DNA from 4 places in the Cellulosimicrobium sp. BMG9.23 genome. Region 2 is predicted to be linked to each of the others. Evidence: riboswitches for the same ligand, from Rfam matches in the RefSeq annotation. Region 2 holds a riboswitch; each other region holds the start of a gene.

Region 1 (7,376 bases), on a different contig from region 2:
CAGGACGTCGACCCGACGCTGGGCGAGGCGTTCGTCTCCGAGGACACCCTCCGCTTCCGGGCAGGGTCCGAGGCCGGGACCGCGCACGCGATCTACCGCGTGCGCGACGCCAACGGCCAGGAGGACTCCGCCCAGGTCACGATCCGCATCCGCGACGACGAGGACAACGAGCCGCCGCAGCCCCGCGACATCGAGGCCCGCGTCCTGTCCGGCGCGGCCGTGCGGGTTGACGTCCCCCTCCTCGGGATCGACCCCGACGGCGACTCGGTCCAGGTCACGGGCGTGGCCTCGGCGCCGAGCAAGGGCACCGCACGAGTGGTCGACGGGAGCCTCGAGTACACGGCGTCGAAGAGCTCGACCGGGCTCGACACGTTCACGTACTCGGTGCTCGACGCCCGCGGCGCGACCGCGACGGGGACCGTGCGCGTCGGCATCTCCCGGCCGGCAGAGACCAACCAGGCCCCGGTCGCCGTCGACGACGAGATCACGGTCCGGCCCGACCGGACGGTCTCGGTCGCGGCGCTGCGCAACGACACCGACCCCGACGGCGACCAGGTCGCCCTCGTCCCGGCCGCCGTCGAGGACGAGCACGGCCTGGACGCCGAGGTCGTCGCCGACCGCATCGTCATCACGTCACCGGCGGACGACGGCGCCTACACGTTCTACTACGGCATCCAGGACACCTACGGCGCGCGCGCCACCGGCGCGATCACCGTGAACGTGGCCGCCGACGCACCCCTGCTGCCCCCCGTCGCGCGCGACGACGCGGTCCAGGTCGAGGAGATCCTCGGCGAGAGCGAGGTCGTCGTCCCCGTGCTGGACAACGACGAGGACCCCGACGGCGCCGCGACGGAGCTCGACGTGTCGACCGACGCGCAGACCGCGACCGTGAGCGAGGACGGCGACCTCGTCGTGACCCTCACCGAGCAGCGGCAGGTGCTCACCTACACCGTGACCGACGTCGACGGTCTCACCGCCAAGGCGTTCGTCAAGGTCCCCGGCCTGACCGACCAGGTCCCGACGCTGCGTCCGGGTACGTCCCTCGAGGTCGTCGCCGGTCAGTCCCTCGACATCGACATCACCGAGCACGTGCTGGTGGTCGAGGGCCGCACGCCGCGCCTGACGACCGAGGAGACGGTCAAGGCCACGGAGGGCTCGCGCGAGGTCACGTCGGTCACGCAGATCACCTACACCCCGAGCCCGGAGTACCACGGCCCGGCGTCGGTCACGTTCGAGGTCACCGACGGTTCGGGTCCGGACGACCCCGACGGCAACGTCGCGCTGCTCACGCTCCCGATCACCGTGCTGCCGCCGGAGAACCTCCCGCCGGAGCTGCGCGACGCGACCCTCGAGGTCGCGGCGGGTGAGGAGGCGTCCGCCGACCTCGCCCGGTTCGCGACCGACCCCGACGGCGACACCCTGTCGTTCGAGGCGTCGCCGCCGGGCCAGGGGATCACCGTCACGGTGGAGGGTTCGACGCTGCATGCCCAGGCCACGCCCGAGGTCCCCCAGGGCACGGTCGTGGAGGTCCCGATCACCGTGTCCGACGAGAACAACCCGCCCGTCGCCACGCGGGCGCGTCTCACGGTGGTGGCGTCCACCCGCCCGCTGGCGCGCGCGAACGACGACGCCGTCGCCGACGCGCACCAGGGCAAGGAGACCACGGTCGACGTCCTGGCGAACGACTCCAACCCCTTCCCCGACACCCCGCTCACGCTGCTCGACGCGGTGATCGAGACCGGTCAGGGCACTCCGCCCGTCGTCCGTGGGGACTCCGTCGTCGTGACGCCCCGCGAGGACTTCGTCGGGGTCATGGTCGTGCGCTACCGCGTGCAGGACGCGACGAAGGACCCCGACCGCGAGGTCGAGGGCCGCGTCCAGCTCACCGTGCTCGGCAAGCCCGAGGCACCGCCGACCCCGCAGGTCGAGGAGGTCCGCTCCGAGACCGTCGTGCTGTCCTGGGACCCGCCGAACAACAACGGCGCCGAGATCACCGGCTACACCGTGCGCTCCCAGAACGGGTACGAGAAGCAGTGCGGGACGACCACCTGCACCCTGGACGGGCTGACGAACGACGTCGAGTACACGTTCACCGTGTTCGCGACCAACGCCGTCGACGACGGACCCGCCTCCCCACCCTCGGCCGTCGCGCGCCCCGACGAGAAGCCCGACCCGCCCGCCGCGCCCACGCTCGAGTTCGGCGACGAGTCCCTCACCGTCACGTGGAAGAACGCGACCTACACCGACCGGTCCGCGATCGAGTGCGTCAACCTGCGCATCTCGCCGGCCCCCGCCGGCGGCGCGACCGACAAGACGTGCCTGACCGAGACCACCACCACGTGGGAGGGCCTGACCAACGGCCAGGCCTACACCGTCCAGATCCAGGCCGAGAACCGCGCCCCCGACCCGTCCGAGTGGGGCGAGCCGTCCGCGTCCGAGACCCCCGCGGGCAAGCCCGCCGCGCCCGCCGCGCCCACCGCGCGACGCGCGTCGATCGGCGCGACATCGCAGATGGAGGTCTCCTGGACCGCTCCCGACCCGAACGGTGCCGCGATCTCGCAGTACACGGTCGACGTGCTCCAGGGCGGTTCCGTCGTGCGGGAGGTGACCGCGGGCGGCGGTGCGACGAGCACGACCGTCGGCCTGCCCGCCGACACCACCGGCTACACGTTCCGCGTCCGGGCGCACAACAAGGCCACCGACAAGTTCGGCGACGCCGAGTCCTCCCCCGCGTCCAACCCGGTCCGCGCGTTCGCCGCTCCCGGCGCCGTCTCGGGTCTCAGCGCACGCGCCACAGGGTCGGACGGGCAGGTCCAGCTCTCCTTCGGCGCGGCGACCGGCAGCGGCGTGCGCGCCGACGAGATCCGGTACCAGTACGACGCGGGCGGCGGCTGGGCCGCCCTCGGCGGGGACAAGGTCGTCGGTGGCCTGACCGACGGCCGCGAGGCGACGATCCAGGTCCGCGCGGTCGCCGGTGTCGACGGCGCGAACGAGCCGGGACCCGCGTCGAGCGCCTCGGCCACCCCGTACGGACCGATCCCCGCGCCGGCCCTGACGGTGACCGGTGGCGACCGTGCGATCACCTACAGCTGGTCGACGTCGGACAACGGTCGCCCGTACACCACGTCGGTCACCGGTGCCGTGAGCTCCAACAACGCGTCCGGGGCCGGGACGCTGAGCGTCGGCTACTCGGAGACCCGGGAGATCTGCGTGACCGTCACGCCGACCGAGGGCGCGGCGAACCAGACCTGCCGGAGCGCGACGTCCGACAAGAAGCCCGAGCCCGTCCTCCAGGCGTACAAGGGATCGAACTACCCCTCCGTCACGTGCATCCACTCGTCGTGCGCGATCGTCGACCTGTCGATCTCCGGTGCCGAGCCCAACACGTCGTTCACCGCGTCGTGCTGGACGAGCGAGGGCGGTGGGCACCAGTTCGAGGGGACGCGCACCTACGACCGCGACCGCAACGGCAACCCGCTGCGGACGGATGCGAACGGCAACTTCGCCCGCGCGCCCATGTGGTGCCACTACGGGATGCCGGGCGCCCAGGTCTGGATCAAGACCAGCGCCTTCGGCGACTCGCGCAGCGTGACCTGGGGCTGATCCCCTCAGCCGTGCCGGCGGAACCACCGCCGGCGCGGCGGCTCGCTCGGCGTGCCGGAACCCGCCGCCGCGGCCGAGGTCTCGGCCACGGCGGCGGGCTCCGCAGCAGCCGGCTGGACTGCCCTGGCCTCGGCGGCCGTGGGCTCCTCGGCGGCGTCGGCCTCGGCGGCCGTGGGCTCGGCAGCGGGCTCGCCGGCGGGTCGCGCCGTCGCCTGGATCTGCGTGATCCGGGCGGAGTCGTCGAACGCCACGGTCACCGCACCGCCCGGGACGACGAGCGCGACCGACCCGTCGTCGCCCGGCTCGACGGCGAGCCCCCTGCCGTCCGCGTAGGCGAGCACCGCCCGGCGGTGGTCGGCGACCGTCACGGTCAGCAGCCCCTCGCTCAGCGAGCGCACGACGCGCGGCACGGTCGGCGGGGGCAGCTCGAGCGTCGGGTGCTCGAGGAGGAACCAGGCGCGCGTGCCGCTCCGGACCGGCGCGCTGTAGTGCGCGAACGACCCCGTCGTCGTCTTGGCCGCGAGGGTGAGCCGGTGCGGCAGCTCCCCGGACAGCGAGAGCTCGGCGGTCGTCGTCTCCGGCAGGCCGGTACCCCGCGTCTTCTCCGCGGCCACGAGGACCGCGTCGGGGAAGCCGTTGACGTTCTGCCAGGCCCACAGCCACGTCCCGGGTCCGGAGGCGGACGTCCCGAGGAGCTGCAGCCGGCACTCGGTGGTGACGCCGGTGGTCGACGTGAAGGTGAACGTGCCCGTCGACAGGTCGGCGTGCCACGCGTCGTCTCCGTAGAGGTCTGCGAGGTGCAGCTGGTGCTCGTGGGACAGGAACGCGGCGTCGTCGACGAGATCCTGGAGGACGGGCGGCTCGGTCATGGATCGAACGTAGCCCCGTCCGGTGCACCCCGGGGGGCAGCGACACGGGGCCGCGCCGACCTCGGCGGCCGGGGTCAGGCCGCGAGGAGGGACCGGTGCCGCGCGACGCGTGCGGACACGGCGCGACCGGGCCGCTCGCCGCGCGCTCGCGTCGCCAGGACGGCGCGCTCCGGCGGTCTCGCCCCGGCGGACGACAGGACCAGCACCGGACCGACGGGACGCAGCTCCTCTCCCGTCCGCGCGACGAGGTCGACGAGCCGGATGCCGAGCGCCGCGCACACGGCCGCGAGGACCTCCGACGACGCCTCCTTGCGCCCGCGCTCGACCTCCGACAGGTACGCCGTCGAGACCCGCGCCGCGGTGGCGACGTCGACGAGCGTGCGCCCCTGCGCGAGCCGCGCGCGACGCAGGATCCCGCCCATCACGTGGCGCAGGAGCGGCTCGGCACGCCGCGTCGCCCCCGGCCGTGACGTGGCTGCGTGCCCGGTCGCGACCGCCTGTCCGTCCATGCCGGTCACGCTACCCGCGCCCCGGTCCGGTCGTCGCCGGGCCGGGGCGCGGATCTGCTGTCGGCGTAAGGCTCACCAGTCCTCGAGCGTGTGCGCCATCTGCCAGAACCGGATCTCGTGCCGGCAGCTCAGCTCGAACGCGCGCTCCATGCGGGCGCGCTCTGCCTCCCCGGCGTCGGCGGCCAGGGCGTCGAGGCGCGCCCGCAGGTCGGCGAGCACGTCCTCGGTGCGCTCCGCCGCGTAGAACTCCCACCACCCCGCGAGCGGGTGGTCGGCGGCGATCGCACCCGGCGTCGTCGCGCGCTCGTCGAGCCAGAAGCGCCGCGCCGACCAGATGTACGTCCACGGGCACGGGAGCAGCGCGGCGAGCAGCACGCCGAGGGAGTCGCGACCCGCGGCGAGCATGTGGTCGACGTACGCCTGCGCGCTCGGCGCGAGCCGCGAGACCTGCGCGTCCTCGTAGCGCACGCCCAGGAAGTCGCACATCGCGTGGTGGGCGTGGGACTCGTCGTCGAGCAGGAAGCCCGCCTTGCCGTGGAACCACGCCGCCCACGCACGGTCGGGGGCGAGCGCCATGCCGAGCCCGTAGCAGCGCAGGTAGGCCGTCAGGTACTGGTGGTCCTGGCCCACGTAGTGCCGGATGGCGGCCGGCTCGACCGTGCCGTCCCGGAGCCCGGCGAGGAACGGGTGGTCGTAGAACTCGGCGAACAGGTGCGCGTACCGGCGGCCGAGGCCGGCGGTGAAGCCGCCCTCCTCGTCCGCGACGAGAACGCCGGCGCCCTCGATGGTGGGGGTGGTCAGGGTGGTGATGGCAGACGTCGTCATGCCCACGTTCCTCCGCTCGTGCTAGCGAGATCAGGTTCGACGGGTCCGGGCGGCCTCACCGCTCGTCTCAGTCCCTCGACCCGGGACTCGCCCGGGCGGGACACCCCGCGTGGTTCGTCGGCACCCTAGCAGGCCCCTCGCCTGCGGCGCGGGAGCATCCCGCCGCGCGGGAGCGCCCCTCCGGGTCGACCATGGACGCATGTTCCGGAGCCTCTTCCCGATCCTCACGGTGGCCGACGTCGAGCGGTCCCTCGGCTTCTACCGCGACCTCCTGCGGGGCACGGTGGAGTACGCGTTCCCCGACGACGGCACGCCCGTGTACGTGAACGTGCACGTGGGCGGGTCCCCGCTCGGGATCGGCCTCGCCGACGAGGCGGACGTCCGCGGCGGCGCGACGCTGTGGGTGTACGTCGACGACTGCGACCGCGCCGTCGAGCACCTCGCCGCCGCGGGGGTGACGGTCGTGCAGCCGCCGGCGGACCAGCCCTGGGGCGAGCGCGTCGCACGCGTGCAGGACCCCGACGGCAACGTCGTGGTCCTCGGCCAGGAGGCCGCGCCGCCCGCGGAGCCGGACGGGCCGACTGGCCTCTCCTGAGGGTGCCCCCACCGGGACTCGAACCCGGAACATGCCGGGTTTAAGCCGGCCGCCTCTGCCAGTTGGGCCATGGGGGCGCGCCCCGAATCTACCCGGTGCGCGACGAGGGGCGAGCCGCACGCGCGGCTCGCCCCTCGTCGTCGGGCAGGGTGCCGGGGCTCGCCCGGGACCGGTCAGGAGGCCTTGGCCGCCGGCGTCCTGGAGTCCGAGTCGATCGTCCCCGCACCCGACTCGGCCGCGGCGGCGGAACCCTGCGCGGACTGCTTCACGGGCTCGCCGTCCTTCTTCGGCGGCACGGACGCGGTGCGGAACTCGGCGCGCGGGTCGTGCAGCGAGCCGAGCGACACGAGCTCGCGACCCATGAGGAACTGGCCCATCCAGCCGATAAAGATGCGGATCTTGCGGTTGCCCGTCGGCATCGCCATGACGTGGTACGCGCGGTGCATGAGCCACGCGAGCACGCCGCGCAGCTTGAACACGCCGAACAGCTCCGCGACACCCTTGTACAAGCCGAGCGACGCGACCGTACCGACGTTCTTGTGGCGGTACTCGACCGGCGGCTCGCTGTGCAGCTCGAGCGCGAGGTTGTCCGCGAGGCGCGTCGCCTCACGGATCGCGTGCTGGGCGTTCGGGGGGCAGAACTTGCCCGGGTTGAGCACGTCGGGCACCGCGGCGCAGTCGCCCGCGGCCCAGGCGTTCGGCACGACCTCGCCCTCGGCGTCCGCGACCTGCAGGGTCGGGAGGACCATGACGCGGCCCAGCTTGTCGACGGGGAGGTCCGAGGCCTCCTTGATGACCGGGTTCGCCTTGACGCCCGCGGTCCACACGATCGTGTCCGAGTCGAACTCCACGCCCGTCGACGTGACGACGTGGCCGTCGACGCACGAGGACAGGAACGTGTTGAGGTGGAACTCGATGCCGCGCTTCTTCATCTCCTCGAGCGCGTACTCCGCCATGGGCTCGCTCAGCTCCGGC
Region 2 (7,376 bases):
ACGGCCGAGGCACTGCGCTCGGCGGTCGCCGACGGCGCGGGCGAGCTCCTCGAGGACCTGACCCTCTTCGACGTCTTCACCGGGGAGCAGATCGGCGCGCGCCGCAAGTCGCTCGCGTTCTCGCTCCGGCTGCGCGCAGCCGACCGGACGCTCACGGCCGACGACGTCGCGCGCGTCCGTGCCGGGGCCGTCGAGGCGGCACGCGAGCGCGTCGGGGCGGAGCTGCGGGCATGAGCACCGGCACCCCCGCCGACGCAGGTGTGGCGGGAGGGCCCGTCGCGTCCGCGCGCACGGCGCTGGTCACCGGGGCGTCGCGCGGCATCGGCCGCGCGATCGCCGTCGGCCTGGCTGGTGCGGGGCTCGACGTCGCGCTGCTCGCTCGGGACGCCCCTCGGCTCCGGGACGTGGCGGAAGAGATCACGGCCGCGGGCGCCGGGCGCGCCGTCCTCGTGACGGCGGACGTCACCGACGCCGGGGCGGTGTCCGCGGCCGTCGCCGCGGCGGAGGCGGAGATCGGCGGGATCGACCTGCTCGTCAACAACGCGGGCCGGGTCGACGCCGAGGTGCCGCTGTGGGAGGCCGACCCCGACGAGTGGTGGGCGATCCTCGAGACGAACGTCCGCGGGCCGTTCCTTCTCGCCCGGGCCGTCGTCCCGGGCATGCTCGCCCGGGGCGGTGGCCGCGTCGTCGACCTCAACAGCGGCGCGGGCTCGCACGACATGGTCGGCGCGAGCGCGTACAACGCGAGCAAGACGGCGCTCCTGCGCCTCGGCGCGAACCTGCACCGCTCCGGGTACGACCGCGGGCTGCGCACGTTCGAGGTCGCGCCCGGCGTCGTGCAGACCGACATGACGGGCTCGATGGTCATGCACCGGGGCCGGACGGAGTGGACGCCGGTCGAGCGCACGGTCGAGATGGTGGTCGCGATCGCCGGGGGCGGGCTGGACGCGTTCTCGGGGTCGTTCGTCCGCGTCACGCACGACTCACCGGAATCGCTGCGGGCCGCGCTCGAGCTGGCGGCCGGCGACGGGCGTGCGGTGCCCGGCCCGGACGGTCGCCGGCTGCGCGTGACCCGCTGGGGCGACGACGACCCGATGCCCGGCGAGCTGCCCCGCCGCTGAGCGATGTCGTTGTACTCAACGTCACGCCCCCATTAGTTGAATGTTCACCTAACAATCCGGGATGCTGGACACCTGACCAGGACCGAGCGGACGGCGCGGTCGCGGTTCGACCACAGCAGCCCGGAGGGCGACGGATGACCACGACACGACCGGTCCGCCAGTGGAACGGCATGACCGTTCCTGACGCGGGGACGTACGTCCTCGACGAGGCGCACAAGCGAGTGGGCTTCGCGGGGCAGCACATGATGGTCTCGCCGGTGCGGGGCGAGTTCACGCGGGCGAGCGCGACGATCCTCGTCGGGCAGGACCCGCTCGCCTCGGCCGTGTCGGCGACCATCGAGTCCGCGAGCCTCACGACCCACAACGCCGACCGGGACGTGCACCTGCACAGCGCCGACTTCCTGGACGTCGAGACCTACCCGACGCTCGAGTTCCGCAGCACGGGCGTCCGCTGGCAGGGGAGCCAGGACGACGCCATCCTCGCCTGGGCACGGCTGCGCAACCGGTCGCCGGAGCGGGCGACCGTCGCCGCCGACCGCGTCGCACCGGCCGAGGCCGGGCACTTCATCGTGAGCGGGCTGCTGACGATCCGCGACGTCACGCACCCGATCGACCTGACGATGCGCTACGGGGGCGCGCGTCGCGACCCGTACGGCCGCGACATCTTCGGCTTCCACGCCACGGGCGAGTTCGACCGCGAGGCCTACGGGCTCGTGTGGAACGTGATCCTCGAGACCGGCGGGATCCTCGTCGGCAAGAAGGTGTCGCTCGAGATCGCGGGCGAGGCGATCCACCAGGAGTGAGGGAGTGCGCCGGACCCGCCAGCGAGCAGGTCCGCGATCTCACAGGGCGGCGAGCGTCTCGACGAGGAGCGTCTTCTCCGCCGCCCTGACGCGCGCCCCCAGCGTCTCGACGGTGTCGTCCGGTGCGACGCTCACCTCGGTCCGGGCCAGCACCGGCCCTTCGTCGTACCGCGCCGTCACGACGTGCACGCTCGCGCCGGTGACCGTCACGCCCGCGTCGAGGACGGCGCGGTGCACCCGGTCGCCGTACATCCCCTGTCCGCCGAACGCCGGGAGCAGGGCGGGGTGGGTGTTGAGCACACGCCCGTCGAACGCAGCGAGCGTGAGCGGACCGAGCTTCTTCATGTACCCGGTCAGCACCACGTGGGTGGCACCGTGCGCCCGCAGGGTCTCGAGCACGGCACGGTCGAGGTCACCTGCGTCCGGGTGTGTCACCGCGGACAGGTGCCGTGTCGGCACCCCGCGCTCCGACGCCCGCGCCAGCACGGGAGCGCCGCTGTTGTTCCCTATCAGGACGACGACGTCGCCGGCGACGTCCCCGGTGCGGCACGCGTCCATCAACGCTGCCGCGGTGGTGCCTGTACCGGACGCGAGCAGGGCGAGGCGCAGGGTCACGCCCGCAGTCTAAAGCCTGTCGAGCAACCTCGGTGAGGGTGTCGGCAGCGTCCTTCTCGGACGTCCCTATGCCGCTGTGGCGGTGCGGGTTCCCACGTCATTCGGGCTGGTTTCGTCGGCGCGTGTGCGTCGGCCAGAGCCTTCCCGTCGGTGGGCGTTGGTGACCTGGCCTCGTGCTTCGGGGTCCAGGACCTGGGAGAAGTTGCGCTCGCCCCAGGTGGCGAGGTTGACCGCGGCGTTCAGGTCACGATCGATCGTCAGCCCGCAGATCTCGCAGCCGAAGACGCGGTCGGCGAGGGTGAGCGCGGTCTTGACATCTCCGCACGCGGAGCAGGTCTTCGACGACGGGAACCACCGGTCCGCGATCAGGACTCGCCCACCACGCCAGGACGCCTTGTAGGTGATCTGGCGCGCGAGCTCGCCCCAGGCCGCGTCCGCGATGGCGGCGGCGAGGTGGTGGTTGGCGAGCATCCCGTGGATGTTCAGGTCTTCGATGACGAGCCGGTCGTGGGTCTGGACCAACGTGTTGGTGACCTGGTGCAGGAAGTGGTGTCGGCGGGCACGGACCCGCTCGTGATGACGTGCGAGCCGGCGCACGGCAGCCCGCCGGTTCGCGGAGCCTTTGACCTTGCGGGAAACGGCCTTGCTCAACCGCCGGGTGACCGGCTGCGCCGCTCGCAGGGCTCTCGGTGCCACGTCGACGCGGAACATCTCTTCGCCGTCGCTGGTTGCGGCGACGACGGGTGCGTGCAGGCCGCGGTCCACACCGACCCACCCACCGCGGTCGGCGTCGTCGCGCTGCTGATGGCGGGCGACGGGGTGCAGGTCGCACGCCTTGACGTTCAGCGAGATCCGCCACCTCCCGCCACGGCGCGAGAGGGTCGCGAACAGGATGCGCGCCCGCCCCTTGTTCAGCATGCGGCGCAGCCGGCGGGTGTCGTCGTGCACCTTGATGGTGCCGATGCCGGGCAGGGTCACCGAGCGGGGGCCGTTCTCCCCGAGGCGGATCGTGGCCCGCTCGCTGGCCTTCGTCCTGGAGACCTTGTTGCGTATCCGGAACGAGCCGCGCTCGGGGTTCTTCTTCTTGAACCTGGGGTGGCCGACCGCCCGACCTGCGCGCTTGCCGCGCCGGGAGTCGGTCCACGCCTTCAGGGCCCCGCCGAGGTCGACGACGGCTTCTTCGAACACCTGCGCGGATACGTGCGTGCGCCAGGCAAGGCCCGTCACCTCGACATCGGTCTCACCGGCTGCGTCGACGATGAACCGGCGGCCAGCGTCCTCGGACTTCTTCCACGCGTTGAACGTGTTGATCAGATCAAACCCGGTCCACGGCACCTTCACCGCGCCGTCGTCGTCGGCCGTGATCGTCGCGGCAGCCCTCCTTGAGGCGTTGCGGGCGTCCAGGTGCAGCCGCAGGCCCTGGTTGAATGCGAACCGGGCGCCACCCTCGTGCCGGGCCAGGGCACGCGCTTGTTCCACGGTGGGGTCAGCCATCAGCTGGAACGTCGTATGCCGAGCCACGACGAGCACGCTATCCGTGCCCACCGCCACAAGTCGGTGTGTCCTCCCTGGTCACGAGAGGATCAGCTCCGCGTGAACGTCCGCCCGACGCTCGTACCCGTCCGACCTGACCGAAACCACCTTGGACGCGCACCCGCAACCTCGTCATCTCCGCCCACACCCACGGCGGGCGCCCATGCTGCGAGCACTGGTCACACGAGCACGTCAACGCGTTGCTGTTCGTCGTCGCGACCGGCGTCCCTTCGCGGGCGCTCTCGCACGACTGCACCGTGTCGAGGTCCGCGGCACACAAGCACTTCACGAGCAAGAGGCCAGGCTCACCGCCCACGGTGCGTTGGTGAATGTGTCCCAGACCCAGCTCCTGCTACGCCTACTCGACCGCCGCGGATAGTTGTTCGACAGGCTTAGGATGACGCGAACGACACGGGGTGCCCCGCAGCGGGGCTGAGATCACACCCGTCGAACCTGCTCTGGCTCGTACCAGCGAAGGGATGTCCGCGATGACGCTCGCCTCCACCACGCCCGGCACCCCGCCCGGCACCGCACCCGTGCCCGACGGCGCACCCGGACCTCGCGCGGGCGGGTCGCCCGGGCCCTCGCGGCCGCGCGTCCTGTCGATCGCCGGGACCGACCCGACCGGCGGCGCGGGCATCCAGGCCGACCTCAAGGCGTTCTGCGCGCACGGCGCGTACGGCATGGCGGTGACGACCGCGCTCGTCGCGCAGAACACCCACGGCGTGCGGTCCGTGCACGTCCCCGGGCCGGCCTTCCTCCGGGAGCAGCTCGACGCGGTCTCCGACGACGTCGTGATCGACGCGGTGAAGATCGGCATGGTGGCGGACGCCGCGAACGCGCAGGAGATCGTCGCGTGGCTCGACGACCTGGCCGCGTCGCGACGGTCTCGCGGCGAGCGGGCGCCGTACGTCGTGCTCGACCCGGTCATGGTCGCGACCTCCGGCCACCGGCTCCTCGACGCCGGCGCCGAGCAGGGTGTGCGCGACCTCGCGGCGCGCGCCGACGTCGTGACGCCGAACCTGCCCGAGCTCGCCGTCCTCGCCGGGACGCCGGTCGGGACGACGTGGGACGAGGCGCTCGACCAGGCGCGCGCGTTCGTCGCGGCGAGCGGGACTGCGGTCCTGCTCAAGGGCGGCCACCTCACCGGCGCGACGTCGCCCGACGCGCTCGTGGAGCCCGGCTCGGCCGAGGGCGGCGTGGGTCGGGTGACGACGTTCGACGCCGACCGCGTCGACACGCCGCACACGCACGGCACCGGGTGCTCGCTCTCCGCGGCGCTCGCGGCGCTGCGCCCGCAGCGCGCGGGCTGGCCGGAGGCCGCGCGTGACGCCAAGGAGTGGCTCACCGGCGCGCTGCGCGCGGGGGCGGCGCTGCAGGTCGGGACCGGCCGCGGGCCCGTCGACCACCTGCACGCGACGTCGCCGGTCGCCGAACCGGTCGACGTGCCGGTCGCCGTGCCGGCCAGCGGACCGGTCGACGGACACGGCGCGGGCAGCGCCGGGTCTCAGGCGCGCGCGACCTCGGTCCCGGTCGGGTAGACGCACTCCGTGCCGGGCGGCCACCACCGCCACTGCGAGTCGACCTGGCTCGCGGCGACCCCGTCCGGCCGCTCGGCGACGCACCGGTCGTCGCCCTGCCGGACACCGATCGTCAGGTAGTAGACGACGAGCACCCCGGTGAACAGGACGGCGAGCACCGTCACGGCCCGGCGCAGCGCGGGGGAGGTGCCGCCGTCGGACCCGTCCTCCTCGCCGGGCCGCGCCGGGACCCAGTCCCAGCTCATGCCGGACGGCCCGGAGTGCCGGACGCCGCGGCGTCGGGCACGAGCAGCACCTTGCCGGTCGTGGCACGCCCCTCGAGCGCGCGGTGCGCCTCGGCTGCCTCGGCGAGCGGGAACGTGGCGCCGACGCGCACGTCCAGGGTGCCGCCCGCGACGGCGCCGAGCACCTCCGTCGCACGCTCGACGAGCTCGGTCCGCGTCGCCGTGTGGTCGGAGAGCTTGGGGCGCGTGAGGAAGACCGACCCCGCGGCGTTGAGCCGCTGCGGGTCGAACGCCGGCACCTGGCCGGAGGACCCGCCGAACAGCACGAGCGTCCCGCGGCGGTGCAGCGACGCGAGCGACGCGTCGAACGTGTCCCTGCCGACGGAGTCGTACACGGCGGCGACACCCTCGCCGCCCGTGAGCCCGCGCACGATCTCGGGAAGGTCGTGCGACAGGTCCCCGAGCGCCGTGTACTCGATCACGTGCTCCGCGCCCGCGCCGCGCGCGAGCTCGGCCTTCTCGGGCGTCGAGACCGTCGAGATCACGTGCCCGCCGCGCGCCACGACCATCTGTGTGAGCAGCAGCCCGACCCCGCCGGCGCCCGCGTGCACGAGGACGCGGTCGCCAGGACGGATCGGGTACGACGACGTGCACAGGTAGTGCGCGGTGAGGCCCTGGAGCGCGACGGCGGTCGCGTCCTCGAGCGACACGGCGTCGGGCACGTGCAGCGCCTCGCGCGCCGCGACGACCACGAGGTCCGCGTACGAGCCGGGAGCCTCGGTCCACACGACCCGGTCGCCGACGGCGAAGTCCTCGACCCCGTCCCCGACCGCCACCACGTGGCCGGCGCCCTCACTACCCACGACGTGCGGGTACTCCATCGCGTACACGCCCGCGCGCCTGTACGTGTCGATGAAGTTGACGCCCGCGACCGCCGTGCGGACGAGGAGCTGCCCCGGTCCCGGCGTCGGGTCGGGCAGCTCGCGGTGCTCCAGGACGTCAGGGCCACCCGCCTCGCGGGCCACGATCGCATGCATAGGAGCAGCCTAGGCGGGGCGCGGCGTTGTCGGTCGGGTGGTTGGGTCTCGTGGTCGGGTCTCGTGGCGGGTCTTGTGGTCGGGTGGGGTGGGCGGGGCGGCTGACGTGCTCGGGCTGCCGCGCCGTCACCCCGGTCCGCCGGCTCACGTTCTGGGAGCGCGGCTCTGACGCCCTTCGCACATCACCCGCCCCGCCCGGCGTCGTCTCACCCTTGTCTTGCCACACGCCACACGCCACACGCCAGACGCCGCATGTCGCATGTCGCATGTCGCATGCCGCGCCGCCGCGCCGCCGCGCCGCCGCGCCGTGGTGTCGTCGAAACGGTGACGGTCGGGACGAGCGGTGGGGGCGGACCGTGTGCGAAGGGCGTAGAAGCGCGCGCGAGAAGGTGAGGCGGCAGACCACGGTGACGGCGCGCCAGCCCGAGCGCACGGTGCGACCCCTCCGCGGGCGCAACCAGAGCCCGTCGGCCCGAGCGCACGGCGCGACCCCTCCGCGGAC
Region 3 (7,376 bases), on a different contig from region 2:
GCCACGCCCAGCACCGCGCCGACGACCCCGACGACCGCGGCCTGCCCCAGGACCGAGGCGAACACCTGCGCGGGCGACGCACCGACCGCCCGCAGGAGCGCGAGCTCGCGCGTGCGGCGGCGCACGTGCATCGCGAACGTGTTGGTGATGATGAACGTCCCGACGAACAGCGCGAGCGCGGCGAACACGAGCAGGAACGTCGACACGAAGCCGAGCTGGTCGGCGATCGCGCTGCTCGACTCCGCGCGCAGCTCCGCGCCCGTGACCGCCTCGGCGCCGTCGGGCAGGTCGGTCGAGACGGCGTCGCGCAGCGCCTCCGGGTCGGTGCCGTCCGCGGAGTACAGGGCGATCGACGGGACGAGGCCGTCGGGCGCGAACGTCGCGGCGGCGGTCGCGGCGTCGACCAGGACGATCGTCGCGCCCGCCATCGGCGTGGACAGCGAGAGCTCGCCGACCACGCGGACCTGCTGCACCCCGTCGCCCAGCACGACGTCGGTCGTGTCGCCCACGGCGAGCCCGGACGCCTCGAGCGTCCCGGACTCGAGCGCGACCTCCCCGGCGTCGACCGGGCCGCGCCCGTCGACGACCCGCGGGCCGGGGTCGCGCGGGTCGTACGCGACGGCCATGCTCGGCGCCTGCGCGCTGAGGACGGCCGTGCCGTCGGCGCCCACGAGGACCGCGGGGCCGCTGATCTCGGGGAGCGCGAGGGCGACGTCGTCGTGCGCCGCCAGCTCGTCCGCGAGGTCGGCCGGGACGAGGCTGCGCGCGCCGCCGAGCTGGGCGGACGACGACTCCAGCGCGCCCCCGGTGCTCGTCCCACCCCGCACGTACGCGTCGGCCTGGATCGAGGACGCGACGATGCCGTCGAACGTCGACGCGAGCATCGCACGCAGCGCGAACGTGCCGGTGACGAACGCGACGCCGATGGTCACCGCGAGCACGGACAGCACGAGCTGCGCACCGTGCGCGCGCACGCCGCGCAGCGCGATCCGGCCCATCATCGGACGGACGCCGTCGCGTGCGCGGGGTGGCCGGCGGATGCCGACACCGCCGGAGAGAGGTCGCCGAGCGTGTCGAGCACGGCCTGCGGCGTGGGGTCGCGCAGCTCCGTGACGAGGCGCCCGTCCGCGAGGAACAGCACCCGGTGCGCGTACGACGCCGCGGTCGGGTCGTGCGTGACCATCACGACCGACTGTCCGAGGTCGTCCACCGAGGAGCGCAGGAAACCGAGCACCTCCGCGGCCGCGTGCGAGTCGAGGTTGCCCGTCGGCTCGTCCGCGAACACGACCGCGGGCCGGGACACGAGCGCCCGCGCGCACGCGACGCGCTGCTGCTGCCCGCCGGAGAGCTCCGCGGGCCGGTGCCCGAGCCGCGGACGCAGGCCCACGGCGTCGACCACGCGCTCGAACCACTCGCGGTCCACGGGCCGGCGCGCGATCGCCAGCGGGAGGACGATGTTCTCCTCCGCCGTGAGCGTCGGCACGAGGTTGAACGACTGGAACACGAACCCGATGCGCGTCCGGCGCAGGCGCGTCAGCCGTCGTTCGCTCATCGCCGAGACCGTCTCGCCGTCGACGACGACGGTGCCCGCCGTGGGCGAGTCCAGGCCAGCCAGGCAGTGCATCAACGTCGACTTGCCCGATCCCGACGGACCCATGATGGCCGTGAGCCGGCCCCGCTCGAGGTCGACGTCCACCCCGTCGAGGGCACGGACGCTCGCGGCGCCCCGCCCGTAGGTCTTCACCAGACCGCGAGCCGTGGCGATCGCGGTCGAACCACCGGACGCTGCGCTGCTCATCGTCATTGCCCTCCTGCATGGGGAGCCCGGCGTGCTGCCGGGTCCTTCCGACCTTCTCGTCGGAGGGTGACGCGGGGCATCAGGGGTCGGCCCGGACGTGTCCCTGGTCTGGCGCGGCGCTCTTCCGGGGAGCGTTCAGGGTGCTCTCAGGGTTGTCCCGGAACCCTTGGCGCGACCCCGGGACGCGCCTCAGCTAGGGATCGAGCTTTAATAGGTTGAGATTCACACTAGTCGCGTCTAGGGTCGTCGCATGGCGTCGACGGACACGGTCGAGAACGTGCAGCGGGCGGTGCTGCCGACCGCGGTGCTGTCCGCGCTCCGGGTGTCCCCGAACCACGGCTACGCCCTGGTGGCACAGCTGCGCGCCGCGGGGTTCGCCGGCGTGCAGGGCGGGACCCTCTACCCCCTCCTGCGGGAGATGGAGCACCAGGGGTTGCTGACGTCCCGCTGGGACGTGGACGGCTCGGGCCCGGCGCGCAAGGTGGTCGAGCTGACGGAACGCGGCGCCCAGAGACTGCACGAGGACCGCGAGGCGATCCGCACGGTGCTGGCGCAGGTCGATGCGCTGGCGGACAGGGGGGACTGAGGCATGTCGTACCAACGAGACCTGGCGTTCGCGCTGCGCCTTCGAGGCGTCGCGGAGAAGGAGGTGGCCGACATCGTCGCGGAGGTGGACGCCCACGCGCAGGAGGGCATCGTGCTCGAGGAGTACTTCGGCACGCCCGACGAGTACGCCGCACGATTCCCCGAGGGGCCGGAGCGGCGGCGCGACGCGGTGTGGTGGACGAAGGTGGGTGCCGTCGTCGGCGTGGCGTGGATGGTGGTCGTCACGGCGCTCGCCGCGCTCGGCGCCGAGCTGCCCGTCCGGTTCGGCGTCGTCGCCCTGTGGCCCCCGCTGGGCCTGATGCTGCTGGGCATGGTCGTCGACATCGTCTGGGCCCACCGCCGCCCGGTGTAGGCTCGCCGGGAACGACAGGGGAGCTCCTGGAGGAGCTGAGAGTGCGGACCACCGCAGACCCTCGAACCTGATCCGGTTAGCACCGGTGGAGGAAGTCGGGAATCTCGATCACCCGTCCGCGTCGGCCACGGCCGGCGCGTGCGGATGGACCCCTCCTGAACGTCCTGGGAGGACACATGCAGCACACCACCCGCCGTCGGGCGGCCCGGACCGGCCGTCACGTCACGACGGCGTCCCTCGCCGTGGCCACCCTCCTCGCCGCTGCGGCGTGCAGCGCGGGCGACGACACGGCCGGGGGCGACGACGCGTCGTCGGGCACCGTCACGCTCGTCACGCACGACTCGTTCGCCGTGAGCGACGACGTGCTCGCCGCGTTCGAGGAGGAGAGCGGGCTCACGGTCGAGCAGGTCGCGCCCGGCGACGGCGGCGCGCTCGTCAACCAGCTCGTGCTCACGAAGGGCTCGCCGCTCGGCGACGTCGTCTTCGGGATCGACAACTCGTTCGCGACCCGCGCCATCGACGAGGGCGTGCTCGACTTGTACACGCCCGCCGACCTCCCCGCGTCCGCCGAGCAGTACGCCGTCGGCGACGGCGAGCTCACGCCGGTCGACCTCGGCGACGTCTGCATCAACGTCGACCACACATGGTTCACCGAGGCCGGGGTGCCGGAGCCCGAGACGCTTGAGGACCTGGCGGACCCGGCCTACCGCGACCTGCTCGTCGTGACCAACCCCGCGACGTCGTCGCCCGGCCTCGCGTTCCTCCTCGCGACCGTCGGTGCGTTCGGCGAGGACGGCTGGGAGCAGTACTGGGCCGACCTGCGCGAGAACGGCGTCAAGGTCGTCGACGGCTGGTCCGACGCGTACTCCGTCGACTTCTCCGGCGGCGAGGGCGCGGGCGACCGCCCGCTCGTGCTGTCGTACTCGACGTCGCCCGCGTTCACGGTCTCCGAGGACGAGACGTCGTCGACGACGGGCGCGCTGCTCGACACGTGCTTCCGCCAGGTCGAGTACGCGGGCGTCCTCGCCGGCGCCGAGAACCCCGAGGGCGCGCAGCAGCTCGTCGACTTCCTCGTCAGCGAGACGTTCCAGGCGGACGTGCCGGGCCAGATGTACATGTACCCCGTCGACGACACCGTCGCGCTGCCCGCCGAGTGGGAGCAGTTCGCGCCGCTCGCCGACGAGCCGTTCGACGTCGCGCCCGAGGAGATCGACGCGCACCGCGACGAGTGGATCAAGGCGTGGACGGCGACGGTCGTCGACTGACCACCGCCCAGCCGGCTGCCGAGCACGGGGATACCCACCACTTCCGGGCGAATCCGGTGGGCAGCTCCGTGCTCGGCGGTGGATGGTCCCGTGCTCGGCGTGGCGTCCTCCGGGGGGTCGCGGCGGCGGTGCCGCTCGTGTTCCTCGGGGTGTTCTTCGCGTGGCCGGTGGTGGCGCTCGTCGCGCGCGGGTTCGTGGGGCCCGACGGCGGCCTCGACCTCTCGGGGTTCGCGGAGGTGTTCTCCGCTCCCCGGACCTGGCGCATCGTCGGGCTGACGCTGTGGCAGGCCGTGCTCGGCACGACGCTCTCCCTGCTGCTCGGGGTTCCGGGCGCGTACGTGCTGTACCGGTGCCGGTTCCGCGGGCGACGCGTGCTGCGCGCGCTCGTGACCGTGCCGTTCGTGCTGCCCACGGTCGTCGTGGGCGTGGCGTTCCGCACGCTGCTCGTCGAGGGCGGGCCGCTCGGGTTCCTGCGGCTCGACGGGACGTTCGCCGCGATCGTCGTGGCGCTCGTGTTCTTCAACTACTCCGTCGTGGTGCGCACGGTCGGCGGGCTGTGGGAGCACCTCGACCCGCGCGCGGAGCAGGCGGCGCGCGCGCTCGGGGCGACGCCGTGGCGCGCGTTCCGGACGGTCACCCTGCCCGCCCTCGCTCCCGCGATCGCGAGCGCCGCGTCCATCGTGTTCCTCTTCTGCGCGACGGCGTTCGGCGTCGTCCTCGTCCTCGGCGGCATCCGCTACGGGACGATCGAGACGGAGATCTGGATCCAGACGACCCAGTTCCTCGACCTGCGCACGGCTGCGGTCCTGTCGGTCGTGCAGCTCGTCGTCGTGGTGGCGGCGCTGACCGTCGCGAACCGGACGCGCGCGAAGCGCGAGCGGGCGCTGACCCTCACCGCCGCGTCGAGCGCCGCGCACCCGCTGCGGCTGTGGCAGCGTGGACCGGCGGGTGGACCGGCCGGTGGATCGACGGGTGGTTCGGCCGGCGGTCCGGCCCGTGGACGCCCCGGCGGCGACCTCCTGCCCGCCGTGGTGACCGCCGTCGTCGTCGTGGTGCTGGTCGGGCTGCCCCTCGCGACGCTCGTCGTGCGGTCGTTGCGCGTGCCGGGCGGCGGCTGGGGGCTCGACAACTACGCGAACCTCGGCACGACGGGCGGGCGCAACGCGTTGTCCGTCACCGTGTGGGAGGCGGCGGGGAACTCGCTGCGCACCGCGGCGCTCGCGACGCTGCTCGCGGTGGTGATCGGCGGGCTCGTCGCGCTCGTCGTGTCCCGGCGGCCGCGGTCACGCACGGGCCGCCGGGCGATCGCCGCGCTCGACTCGCTGTTCATGCTCCCGCTCGGCGTCTCCGCCGTGACCGTCGGGTTCGGGTTCCTCATCACGCTCGACCGACCGCTCGGGCTCGACGTCGACCTGCGCACCTCGGGGCTCCTGGTCCCGATCGCCCAGGCCGTCGTCGCGATCCCGCTCGTCGTGCGCACCGTGCTGCCGACGCTGCGCGCGATCGACCCCCGGCTCCGCGAGGCCGCCGCGACGCTCGGCGCCGCGCCGGGCCGCGTGTTCCGCAGCGTCGACGGCCCCATCGCCGCGCGGTCGCTCGGCCTCGCCGTCGGGTTCGCGTTCGCCGTGTCGCTCGGCGAGTTCGGCGCGACGTCGTTCCTCGCCCGCCCCGACACCGCGACCCTGCCCGTGGTGATCTTCCGGCTCGTCGGCCGTCCCGGCGCCGAGAACCAGGGCATGGCGCTCGCGGCGAGCGTCGTGCTGGCCCTGCTGACCGCCGTCGTCATGCTGCTCGCCGAGCGGTTGCGCGGCGACCGCCCCGGAGGAGAGTTCTGATGGTGCAGACCGACCCGACCACGCGGCCCCACGTGCCCGGCGCCGAGCCGCGCCCGGCGCAGCACCCGGGTGGCGGCGCGGGGCTCGAGGTGCGCGACGTCGTCGTGCACTACGACGGCGCCTCGCGCCGGGACCCGCGCACGACGGCGGTCGCGGGAGTCTCGCTCGACGTCGCGCCCGGTGAGGTGCTCGCGCTGCTCGGGCCGAGCGGGTGCGGAAAGTCCAGCCTGCTGCGCGCCGTCGCGGGTTTGGAACCGGTCGCCGCCGGCACGGTGCGCTTCACGGGCGACGACCTCGCGGGCGTGCCCGTGCACCGGCGCGGGTTCGGGCTCATGTTCCAGGAGGGTCAGCTCTTCCCGCACCGCGACGTCGGGGGCAACGTCGCGTACGGGATCGCGGACGTGCCGCGCGCGGAGCGGGACGACCGGGTGCGCGAGCTGCTGGGCGTCGTCGGCCTCGCGGGGTACGAGCGGCGGCCGGTGACGACGCTCAGCGGCGGCGAGCGCCAGCGCGTCGCCCTCGCGCGGTCCCTCGCGCCCGGTCCGCGCCTCCTGCTCCTCGACGAGCCGCTCTCCGCGCTCGACCGCGGTCTGCGCGAGCGGCTCGCGCTCGACCTGCGCGCCGCGCTGCGGGCCACCGGCACGACCGCCGTGTTCGTCACCCACGACCACGACGAGGCGTTCACCGTCGCCGACCGCGTCGCCGTGATGGACGCCGGCCGCGTGCTGCAGGTCGCGCCGCCCGAGGAGCTGTGGCGCGCGCCGTCGTCGCGCCGCGTCGCGGAGTTCCTGGGCTACCAGGCGTTCGTCCCGCTCTCCGACCTGTCAGCCCTCGAGGTGGCAGGAGTGTCCTCTCGCCCTGACACGCGGGGCGCCCAGGTCCTGGCGATCGGGCCGCGGGGCCTGCGCGTCGCGGAGCCTCTCGACATGTCAGGGCCACCGGTCACCGGGGTGACCTCTCGCCCTGACACGTGGCGCGGGACGGTCGTCGGGAGCGTGTTCCGACGCGGCGCGACGGAGGTCACGGTCGACGTCGTGCTCCCCGGGAGTGAGCGCCGCGTCCGCGTCGTCGCGCTCGCCGGAGCACCCGTCGCGACGGCGTCACCCGGCGTCCCGGCGGACCTCGCCCCCGGGCAGCCGGACGCGCGACCGTGGTCCGCGGGCGACGAGGCGACCGTGGCGCTCGACCCGGCCGGGTGCGCCATCGTGCCGGCCTGAGCGCGTCCCGCCGCCGTTCGGCGCGCGGCGACGTCGGGCACGTCCTAGCGTCAGGGGATGAGCGACGCATCGATCGGGGAGCAGCTTCCCGAGAAGGACGGCGGCAAGGCCGCCAAGATCCTCTACCGTCCGGTCGGGCTCGTGAGCTCGATCGTCGGCGGGCTCGTCGCGGGGCAGGTGTTCAAGCAGGTCTACAAGCGCGTGGCCCCCGGAGACCGCAAGGATGCCCCGACCCCGTTGCAGTCGGAGTACCCGCTCAAGGAGATCCTGCTCGCGGCCCTCGTCCAGGGCGCGATCTACGCC
Region 4 (7,376 bases), on a different contig from region 2:
AGACCGCCGACGTTGTGGTGGCTCTTGATGTTCGCCGCGCCCTCGCCGCCGCCGGACTCGACGACGTCGGGGTAGAGCGTGCCCTGCACGAGGAACTTGACCTCTTCGCCGTGCGCGCCGGCGTCGGCGACGATGTCGCGCGCGGCGTCCTCGAACACGCGGATGAACTCACGACCGATGATCTTGCGCTTGGTCTCCGGGTCGCTGTGGCCGGCGAGCGCGGTGAGGAACCGCTGCTTCGCGTCGACCACCACGAGGTTGACGCCCGTCGACGCGACGAAGTCGCGCTCGACCTGCTCGGCCTCCCCGGCACGCAGCAGGCCGTGGTCGACGAACACGCACGTGAGCTGGTCGCCGACCGCCTTCTGCACCAGCGCGGCCGCGACGGACGAGTCCACCCCGCCGGACAGCCCGCAGATGACGCGCGCGTCGCCGACCTGCGCGCGGATCGCCGCGACCTGGTCCGCGATGACGTTGCCGGGCGTCCAGTCGGGAGCCAGCCCGGCGCCGTCGTACAGGAAGTGCTCGAGCACGGTCTGGCCGTGCGCGGAGTGCTTGACCTCGGGGTGCCACTGGACGCCGAACAGGCGCCGCTCCCGGTCCTCGAACGCGGCGACGGGCGAGCCCGACGACGTCGCGAGGACCTCGAAGCCCTCCGGCGCGCGGTGCACCGCGTCGCCGTGGCTCATCCACGTGGTCTGGTTCTCGGGGGTCTCGGCGAGCAGCACGCCGGCCGAGCAGACCTCGACCTCGGTGCCGCCGTACTCGCGCTGGCCGGTCTGGGCGACGTCGCCGCCGAGCGCCGCGGCCATCGCCTGGAAGCCGTAGCAGATGCCCATGACCGGCACGCCGGCCTCGAACAGCGCCGGGTCGACGAACGGTGCGCCCGTCGCGTAGACCGACGACGGCCCGCCGGACAGGATGATCGCGGCCGGGTCCTTCGCGAGCATCTGCTCGACCGTGAAGGTGTGCGGCACGATCTCGGAGTACACCTTGGCCTCGCGCACGCGCCGCGCGATGAGCTGCGCGTACTGGGCGCCGAAGTCGACGACGAGCACGGGGCGCGGCGTCGAGGCGACCTGCGCGGTGGTGGGGATGTCAGGGGTGGTGGCGGGAGACGTCACCGGTCCAGGATAGTCGCCGCGCAGTGCTCGTCCGGAACCGCCTCAGGCGCCGGCGCGCTCCTCGATCCGCTCGCGCAGCGCCCGCGCCGCGGTCTCCGGGTCCGCGGCCTCCGTGATCGCCCGGACGACCACGATCCGCGTGGCACCGGCGTCGAGCACCGCGTCGAGGCGCTCGGTGTCGATCCCGCCGATCGCGAACCACGGCGTCGTCGGGGCGGACGCGGCGACGTCGCGCAGCAGGTCCAGCCCGACGGCGGCCCGCCCGGGCTTCGTCGGCGTCGCCCACAGCGGGCCGACGCAGAAGTAGTCGACGTCCGGGTCGGCCTCCGCGACGGCGGCCTGCTCGGTCGAGTGCGTCGAGCGGCCGATCACCGGGGCGGGGCCGAGCAGGGAACGGACCGCTCCGACCGGCAGGTCCCGCTGCCCCATGTGCACGACGGGCGCTGCCGTCAGCCCCGCGACGTCGGCCCGGTCGTTGACCGCCCAGAGCGCGCCGTGCTCCCGCGCCACCCGCGCCACGAGCTCCTGGAGCTCGAGCTCGCGCGCGACGTCGAGCGTCTTGTCCCGGAGCTGGACGACATCCACCCCGCCCGCGAGCGCCGCCTGCAGGAAGTCCTCGAGGTCGCCGCGCTCCTCGCGCGCGTCGGTGCACAGGTACAGGCGCGCATCGGCGAGGCGGGCGCGGGCGTCGGTGCCCGACGTGACGGAGGTCTCGGTGCTCATCCGTCGGAGTGTAGGGGCGAGGGCGCCGCCACGGCCGGTACTGTGGCCGAGAGCACGGGAGCCCCGCACGGGGCTGAGAGGGCGTAGGAGCCGACCGTCGAACCTGATCTGGGTCATGCCAGCGAAGGGAGCGCAGATGGACCCCCTGCACGCCGTCGCCCATCCGGCCCGCGTCCGGGACGCGAACGCAGAGGCAGACCTGCCCGACGGCGCACGCGACGTCGTCGTGGTGGGCGGCGGGATCGTGGGTCTCGCCGTGGCGTGGCGCGCTGCGCGCGCGGGCCTCACGGTCACCGTGCTGGACCCGTCGCCCGGCGACGGCGCGACGCACGCCGCGGCGGGGATGCTCGCGCCCGTCACAGAGGCCGACTTCGGCGAGGACGACGCCCTCGCGCTGCACCTGGTGGCGGCCCGCGCGTGGCCGGCGTTCGCCACCGACCTCGAGCGCGCGACGGGGACGGACGTCGGCCTGCGCACCGCCGGGACGCTCACGGTCGCGTACGACACGGACGACCTCGCGCTCCTGCGCCGCGTGCTCGCGCTGCACGCCGCGCACGGCCTCGACTCGCACGAACTCACGCTCGCCGAGGCTCGCCGCCGCGAGCCGTTCCTCGGTCCGCGCGTCGCCGGGGCCGCGTGGGCGCCGCACGACCACGCGGTCGACCCACGCGCGACGCACGCCGCGCTGCTCGGAGCGCTCGGTGCAGCGCGCGGTGCTGCCGCGCCCGGTGCCGGTCAGAGGCCCGGGCCGGGTTCCGCCGTCGTGCGCGGCCGGGGTACCCGCCTCGCGCTCGACGTGACGGGGAGGGTCACGGGCGTGCACGACGACGCGGGCCGGCTCCACCGCGCCGGTGCCGTCGTGCTCGCGGCGGGCTGGGAGTCCGGTGCGCTGGCGTCGGGCGTGCCGGGCGTCGTCGTCCCGGTCCGCCCGGTGAAGGGCCAGACGCTGCGTCTCGACGCAGGGCCGGACCTGGCGCTCGAGCACGTCGTGCGCGGCGTCGTGCAGGGTCGGCCCGTGTACGTCGTGCCGCGCGAACCGGTCCCGGACGGGCAGGGCCACGGCTGCGCGGGGCACCGCGAGGTCGTGATCGGCGCGACGACCGAGGAGAACCCCGACGACCGTCGCGCCACCGCCGGCGGCGTGTTCGCGCTGCTTCGCGACGCGCGCGCGCTGCTCCCGGGGATCGACGAGGCCGCGCTCGTCGACGTCACGCCGCGCGCCCGCCCCGCGACGCCGGACAACCTGCCGCTGGTCGGCGCCACGCACGTCCCGGGCCTGCACGTCGCCGCGGGGCACGGGCGCAACGGCGTCCTCCTCGCGCCGCTCACCGCCGAGGCCGTCGTCGCGGGCCTGACGGGCGAGCACCTCGCCGCCGACGCCGCAGCGGCCCTCGCCGCGGCCCGTCCCGATCGCTTCACCGACGCCCCGGTCCGCCCCGCCGGTGAGGCCGGTACTGCCGGTGCCGTGGGTGCCGTCGGTGCCGAACCCCGGGTCATGGGCCGATCACAGGCCGGAACGGCGCACAAGCCAGGGTTCGGCAACCCCACCGCGAGTTGCGGCGCCTCCGTGACGAACCCTTCGACCCGCAGAGGATGACCCTCGTGTCCCCCACTCCCGCACCGACAGCGCTCGTCAACGGCGAGCCCTACCCGCTCGACGCGACCACCGGCGTCGAGGACCTCGTCGCCGCGCTCGTCCCGGCCTACGTGACCGATGGTTCGCCGCAGGGCGTCGCCGTCGCGATCAACGACGCCGTCGTGCCGCGCGGCACGTGGTCGAGCACCGTGGTCGCGCCCGGCGACCGCGTCGAGATCGTCACCGCCGTGCAGGGCGGCTGAAGGAGATGAGCATGCACGCCACCGAGACGACGCACGCTGCCCACACCCTCCCGACCCACGAGGACCCGCTCGTCGTCGCCGGGACGACGATCGGCTCGCGGCTCGTCATGGGCACCGGCGGCGCCGCGAACCTGCTCACGCTGGAGGACGCGCTCGTCGCGTCCGGGACCGCGTTGACGACCGTCGCGATGCGGCGCGTCGCCGTCCGCACCGGCGGCGAGGGCTCGCCGGACGCCGGGATCTGGGGTCTGCTCGACCGTCTGGGCATCCGCGCGCTGCCCAACACCGCAGGCTGCTTCTCGGTGCGCGAGGCCGTCCTCACGGCGCACCTCGCGCGCGAGGCGTGCGGCACCGAGTGGGTCAAGCTCGAGGTGATCGCCGACGACGTCACGCTCCTGCCCGACCCGATCGGCCTCGTCGAGGCGGCGGACCAGCTCGTGCGCGACGGGTTCGTCGTGCTGCCGTACACCAACGACGACCCGATCCTCGCGCGCCGGCTCGAGGACGTCGGCTGCGCGGCGGTCATGCCGCTCGGCGCGCCGATCGGCACCGGGCTGGGCGTCCTCAACCCCCGCAACATCGAGGCGATCGCGACGTCCGCGCGCGTGCCGGTGATCCTCGACGCGGGGATCGGGACGCCGTCGGACGCCGCGCTGGCCATGGAGCTCGGGTGCGACGGCGTGCTGCTCGCGACCGCGGTGACACGCGCGGCCGACCCGGTGCGCATGGCGCGCGCGATGCGGCTCGCGGTCGAGTCCGGCCGGCTCGCCGCGGGCGCCGGGCGCATCCCGCGCCGCGAGGGCGCGCTCGCGACCTCCTCCCCCGACGGCCGCCTCGACCTCGCCCTCTGACCACGACCCCGTCGCCGACGAGCTGGAGCCAGGGTCCGACCGTCCCGGCGCCGACAGGTGAGCGGGGGGACATCGGTCCGCTCAGGGGAGGCGCAGCTCCCTGAGCTGTCGGCGAGACGTGATGCCGAGCTTGCGGAAGATGTTGCGCAGGTGGGCCTCGATGGTGCGCGGGCTGAGGAACAGCTGCGCGCCGACCTCGCGAGAAGTGGCTCCGGTGGCCACCAACCGCGCGACGTGCAGCTCCTGGGCCGTGAGCTCGTCGGTCGGTCGGGCGGTCCGCTTGCGCGGGTGCTCTCCGGTGGCGCGCAGCTCGCGGGCGGCGCGGGCGGCGAAGGCCTCCCCGTCCATGCCGGACATGAGCTCGTGGGCCGTGCGGAGCTGGTCGCGGGCTTCCTGGCGACGCCCCTCCCGGCGCAACCACTCGCCGTAGACGAGGTGCGTACGGGCGAGATGGTTGGTCGTCCGGCGTGCCTGCAGCAGCTCGAGCGCCTCGCGGTAGTGGTCCTCGGCGACGGGGCCGGTCGTGACGAGCGCGCGGGAGCGTGCGGTCAGTCCGAGCGCCCACCGGGTTCCGCTGGCGCGGGCGCGGGCCTCGAGCAGCTCGAGCATGGCCGCCGCACGCGCCGGCTGATCGGCGCGGGACGCGGCCTCGACGGCCTCGGGGAGTGCGAGTCCGACGAGCGGGAGCTCGTCGGACTCGACCACCTGCGCCGCGGACTCCAGCGCGGCCGGGTAGTTGCCCAGACCGTTGTGGAGCACGGCCAGCGAGTACTGCGCCAGGGCGACCTCGGCACCACCCCTCCCGTGGGCCGCGACGCTCGTGGCGTACAGCTCGCGGGTCGTGGCCTCGTTACCGCGCCACGCCGCCAGGATGTGGTCCGCCTGGTGCAGCGGGACGGCGCCGATCGCCTGCGTGATGACCTTGCCCTCGGCGGCCAGGTCGGTCGCGTGCGCGATCTCGCCCGAGGCCACGAGGGTCGCGGACCGGAACAGGAGCGCGGTGGGGAGCGTGGCCAGCGCTCCGGTCTCGCGGGCGAGCTCGACGTTGCGCCCGGCGAGCGCGTAGAGAAGCTCGTCGTCGTAGAGCACCAGCGCGGTCCGACCGGCGAGCCACAGCCAGGGGCGGGTCTCGTCGTCGTCCACGATCTCGAGGCCGTGCCCGCCGACGCGGAACGCGTCCATCGCTCGTCGCAGCGTGGGCGCGCCGGCCTCGAGACCCTGCGTGAACGTCGTCACGAGCCCGTCGAGCAGCAGGTCGGCCGGTCGCGGTGGCACGGGCGCCCGCGGCGCGGTGCGGGCGGCCTCCGCGACCGCCGGCACCCCGTGATCGTCGCCGCCGATGACGGTCGCCGTGTCGAGCGCGCGCAGATAGGTCTCGCGCGAGAGGCCGGGATCGAGCGGGGCGAGCGTCCGGGCGGCGTCGAGCAGCATCCCGGGCACGTCGCTGCCGCGGGTCAGGTGGAACGCGATCTGGGCGCGCAGGAGCTGGAGACGGGCGCGCAGCAGAGTGTCGAGCGGCCCGGCCTCCGCGACCGCCAGGAGCTCGAGGGCCGTGTCGGAGGCACCGGCCTCGTGCTTGGCCTGCGCGGCGTCCAGCGCGCGTGCCGCACGGCGCGTGGCGTCCGGGGTCAGGTCGGTGGCCTGCTGCAAGAACGCGGCCGCGGCGGCCACGCCGCCACGAGCGCGCGCCCGGCCGGCAGAGCGCTCCAGGTCGGCGGCTGCCTCCTCGTCGGTGCCGAGCACCGCCTGCGCGCGGTGCCAGGCGTGCCGGTCGGGGTCGGCCTCGCGGTCGGTGGCCGCCGCGATCGCGCCGTGCGCGCGGCGACGTTCGGGCGGTCCGGCTGCCCGGTAGACCGCCGAGCGCACCAGCTGGTGGCGGAACCGCACCCGGGTGTCGATGTCCACCAGCCCGGCGGCCTCGGCGGGGGCGGCTGCCGAGGGATCTATCCCCAGGTGCGCGGCCGCACGGAGCAGCAACGCCGTGCTGCCCGTCGGTTCGGCCGCGGCGACGACGAGCAGCTGCTGCGTGTCGACCGGCAGGCTGCCCGAGCGCTGCTGGAAGCTGTCCTCGACACGACGGGGGACGTCCGCCGCGTCGGGCACCTCGAACCCGCCGGCCATCCGGGCCGGCGGCACCCCCAGGGGCAGCTCGAGCAGCGCGAGAGGATTCCCGCGCGCCTCCGCGACGATCCGGTCGCGCACGCCGTCGTCGAGCGGCGCGCGGAGGGCGGTGGTCAGCAGCACCCGGGCGTCGGCCTCACCGAGCCCGTCGAGCGGCTGCTCGGGCAGCCCGACGAACGGGTCGGCATCGGCGTCGCTCGAGTCGCGCCGCGCGAAGACCAGCGCGAGGCGCTCGGCCGCCACCCGTCGGGCCACGAAGGCCAGAACCTCCGCGGACGCCAGGTCCAGCCACTGTGCGTCGTCGACGAGGCACAGCAGCGGCACCTCCTCGGCAACCTCTGCCAGAAGGTTGAGTACCGCCAGCCCGACCAGGAACCGGTCCGGTGCGGCACCACCCTGTGTTCCGAACGCCACGCCGAGGGCGGACCGCTGCGGATCGGGCAGGGCGTCGAGGTGGTCGAGGAGCGGCGTGCACAGCTGGTGCAGGCCCGCGAAGGCGAACTGCGTCTCCGACTCGATGCCGATCGACGACTCCACCCGGAGACCGAGCTCGCCCGCCGTGTCCCGCGCGTGCTCGAGCAGGGCGGTCTTCCCGATGCCGGCCTGCCCGCGCAGCACGAGGGCCCCGCTGCGCCCGGCCCGTGCTTCGGCGAGCAGCTTCTCGACCGCTTCGCGCTCGGCGCCACGGCCCAAGAGATCCGCCAGTGCCACTCCTGTC

The links. A riboswitch is a leader RNA that binds a small molecule or an ion and turns the genes downstream of it on or off. The one in region 2 is predicted to bind thiamine pyrophosphate.
Region 1: another riboswitch for thiamine pyrophosphate. It lies ahead of AC4H2G_RS17180 (TenA family protein); the one in region 2 lies ahead of thiD (bifunctional hydroxymethylpyrimidine kinase/phosphomethylpyrimidine kinase).
Region 3: another riboswitch for thiamine pyrophosphate. It lies ahead of AC4H2G_RS10020 (thiamine ABC transporter substrate-binding protein); the one in region 2 lies ahead of thiD (bifunctional hydroxymethylpyrimidine kinase/phosphomethylpyrimidine kinase).
Region 4: another riboswitch for thiamine pyrophosphate. It lies ahead of thiO (glycine oxidase ThiO); the one in region 2 lies ahead of thiD (bifunctional hydroxymethylpyrimidine kinase/phosphomethylpyrimidine kinase).

Annotation. Positions count from the first base shown of each region.
Region 1 is NZ_JBZGBZ010000009.1:218,682-226,057, forward strand. It holds gene AC4H2G_RS17165 (Ig-like domain-containing protein) at 1-3,603, shown strand, start outside; gene AC4H2G_RS17170 (DUF6882 domain-containing protein) at 3,609-4,472, opposite strand; gene AC4H2G_RS17175 (helix-turn-helix domain-containing protein) at 4,547-4,981, opposite strand; gene AC4H2G_RS17180 (TenA family protein) at 5,054-5,806, opposite strand; TPP riboswitch at 5,797-5,924, opposite strand; gene AC4H2G_RS17185 (VOC family protein) at 6,006-6,401, shown strand; tRNA gene AC4H2G_RS17190 (tRNA-Leu) at 6,405-6,478, opposite strand; gene AC4H2G_RS17195 (NAD(P)/FAD-dependent oxidoreductase) at 6,575-7,376, opposite strand, start outside.
Region 2 is NZ_JBZGBZ010000010.1:214,786-222,161, forward strand. It holds gene pheT (phenylalanine--tRNA ligase subunit beta) at 1-234, shown strand, start outside; gene AC4H2G_RS18665 (SDR family NAD(P)-dependent oxidoreductase) at 231-1,121, shown strand; gene AC4H2G_RS18670 (YceI family protein) at 1,256-1,924, shown strand; gene purN (phosphoribosylglycinamide formyltransferase) at 1,964-2,539, opposite strand; gene AC4H2G_RS18680 (RNA-guided endonuclease TnpB family protein) at 2,606-4,033, opposite strand; TPP riboswitch at 4,475-4,569, shown strand; gene thiD (bifunctional hydroxymethylpyrimidine kinase/phosphomethylpyrimidine kinase) at 4,561-5,613, shown strand; gene AC4H2G_RS18690 (hypothetical protein) at 5,580-5,858, opposite strand; gene AC4H2G_RS18695 (quinone oxidoreductase family protein) at 5,855-6,874, opposite strand.
Region 3 is NZ_JBZGBZ010000005.1:272,633-280,008, reverse strand. It holds gene AC4H2G_RS10040 (ABC transporter permease) at 1-1,001, opposite strand, end outside; gene AC4H2G_RS10035 (ABC transporter ATP-binding protein) at 998-1,804, opposite strand; gene AC4H2G_RS10030 (PadR family transcriptional regulator) at 2,049-2,384, shown strand; gene AC4H2G_RS10025 (hypothetical protein) at 2,388-2,756, shown strand; TPP riboswitch at 2,763-2,867, shown strand; gene AC4H2G_RS10020 (thiamine ABC transporter substrate-binding protein) at 2,933-4,021, shown strand; gene AC4H2G_RS10015 (ABC transporter permease) at 4,159-5,856, shown strand; gene AC4H2G_RS10010 (ABC transporter ATP-binding protein) at 5,856-7,073, shown strand; gene AC4H2G_RS10005 (DUF4235 domain-containing protein) at 7,131-7,376, shown strand, end outside.
Region 4 is NZ_JBZGBZ010000001.1:392,194-399,569, reverse strand. It holds gene guaA (glutamine-hydrolyzing GMP synthase) at 1-1,124, opposite strand, end outside; gene thiE (thiamine phosphate synthase) at 1,167-1,847, opposite strand; TPP riboswitch at 1,892-1,994, shown strand; gene thiO (glycine oxidase ThiO) at 1,984-3,444, shown strand; gene thiS (sulfur carrier protein ThiS) at 3,450-3,686, shown strand; gene AC4H2G_RS01640 (thiazole synthase) at 3,698-4,537, shown strand; gene AC4H2G_RS01635 (ATP-binding protein) at 4,619-7,369, opposite strand.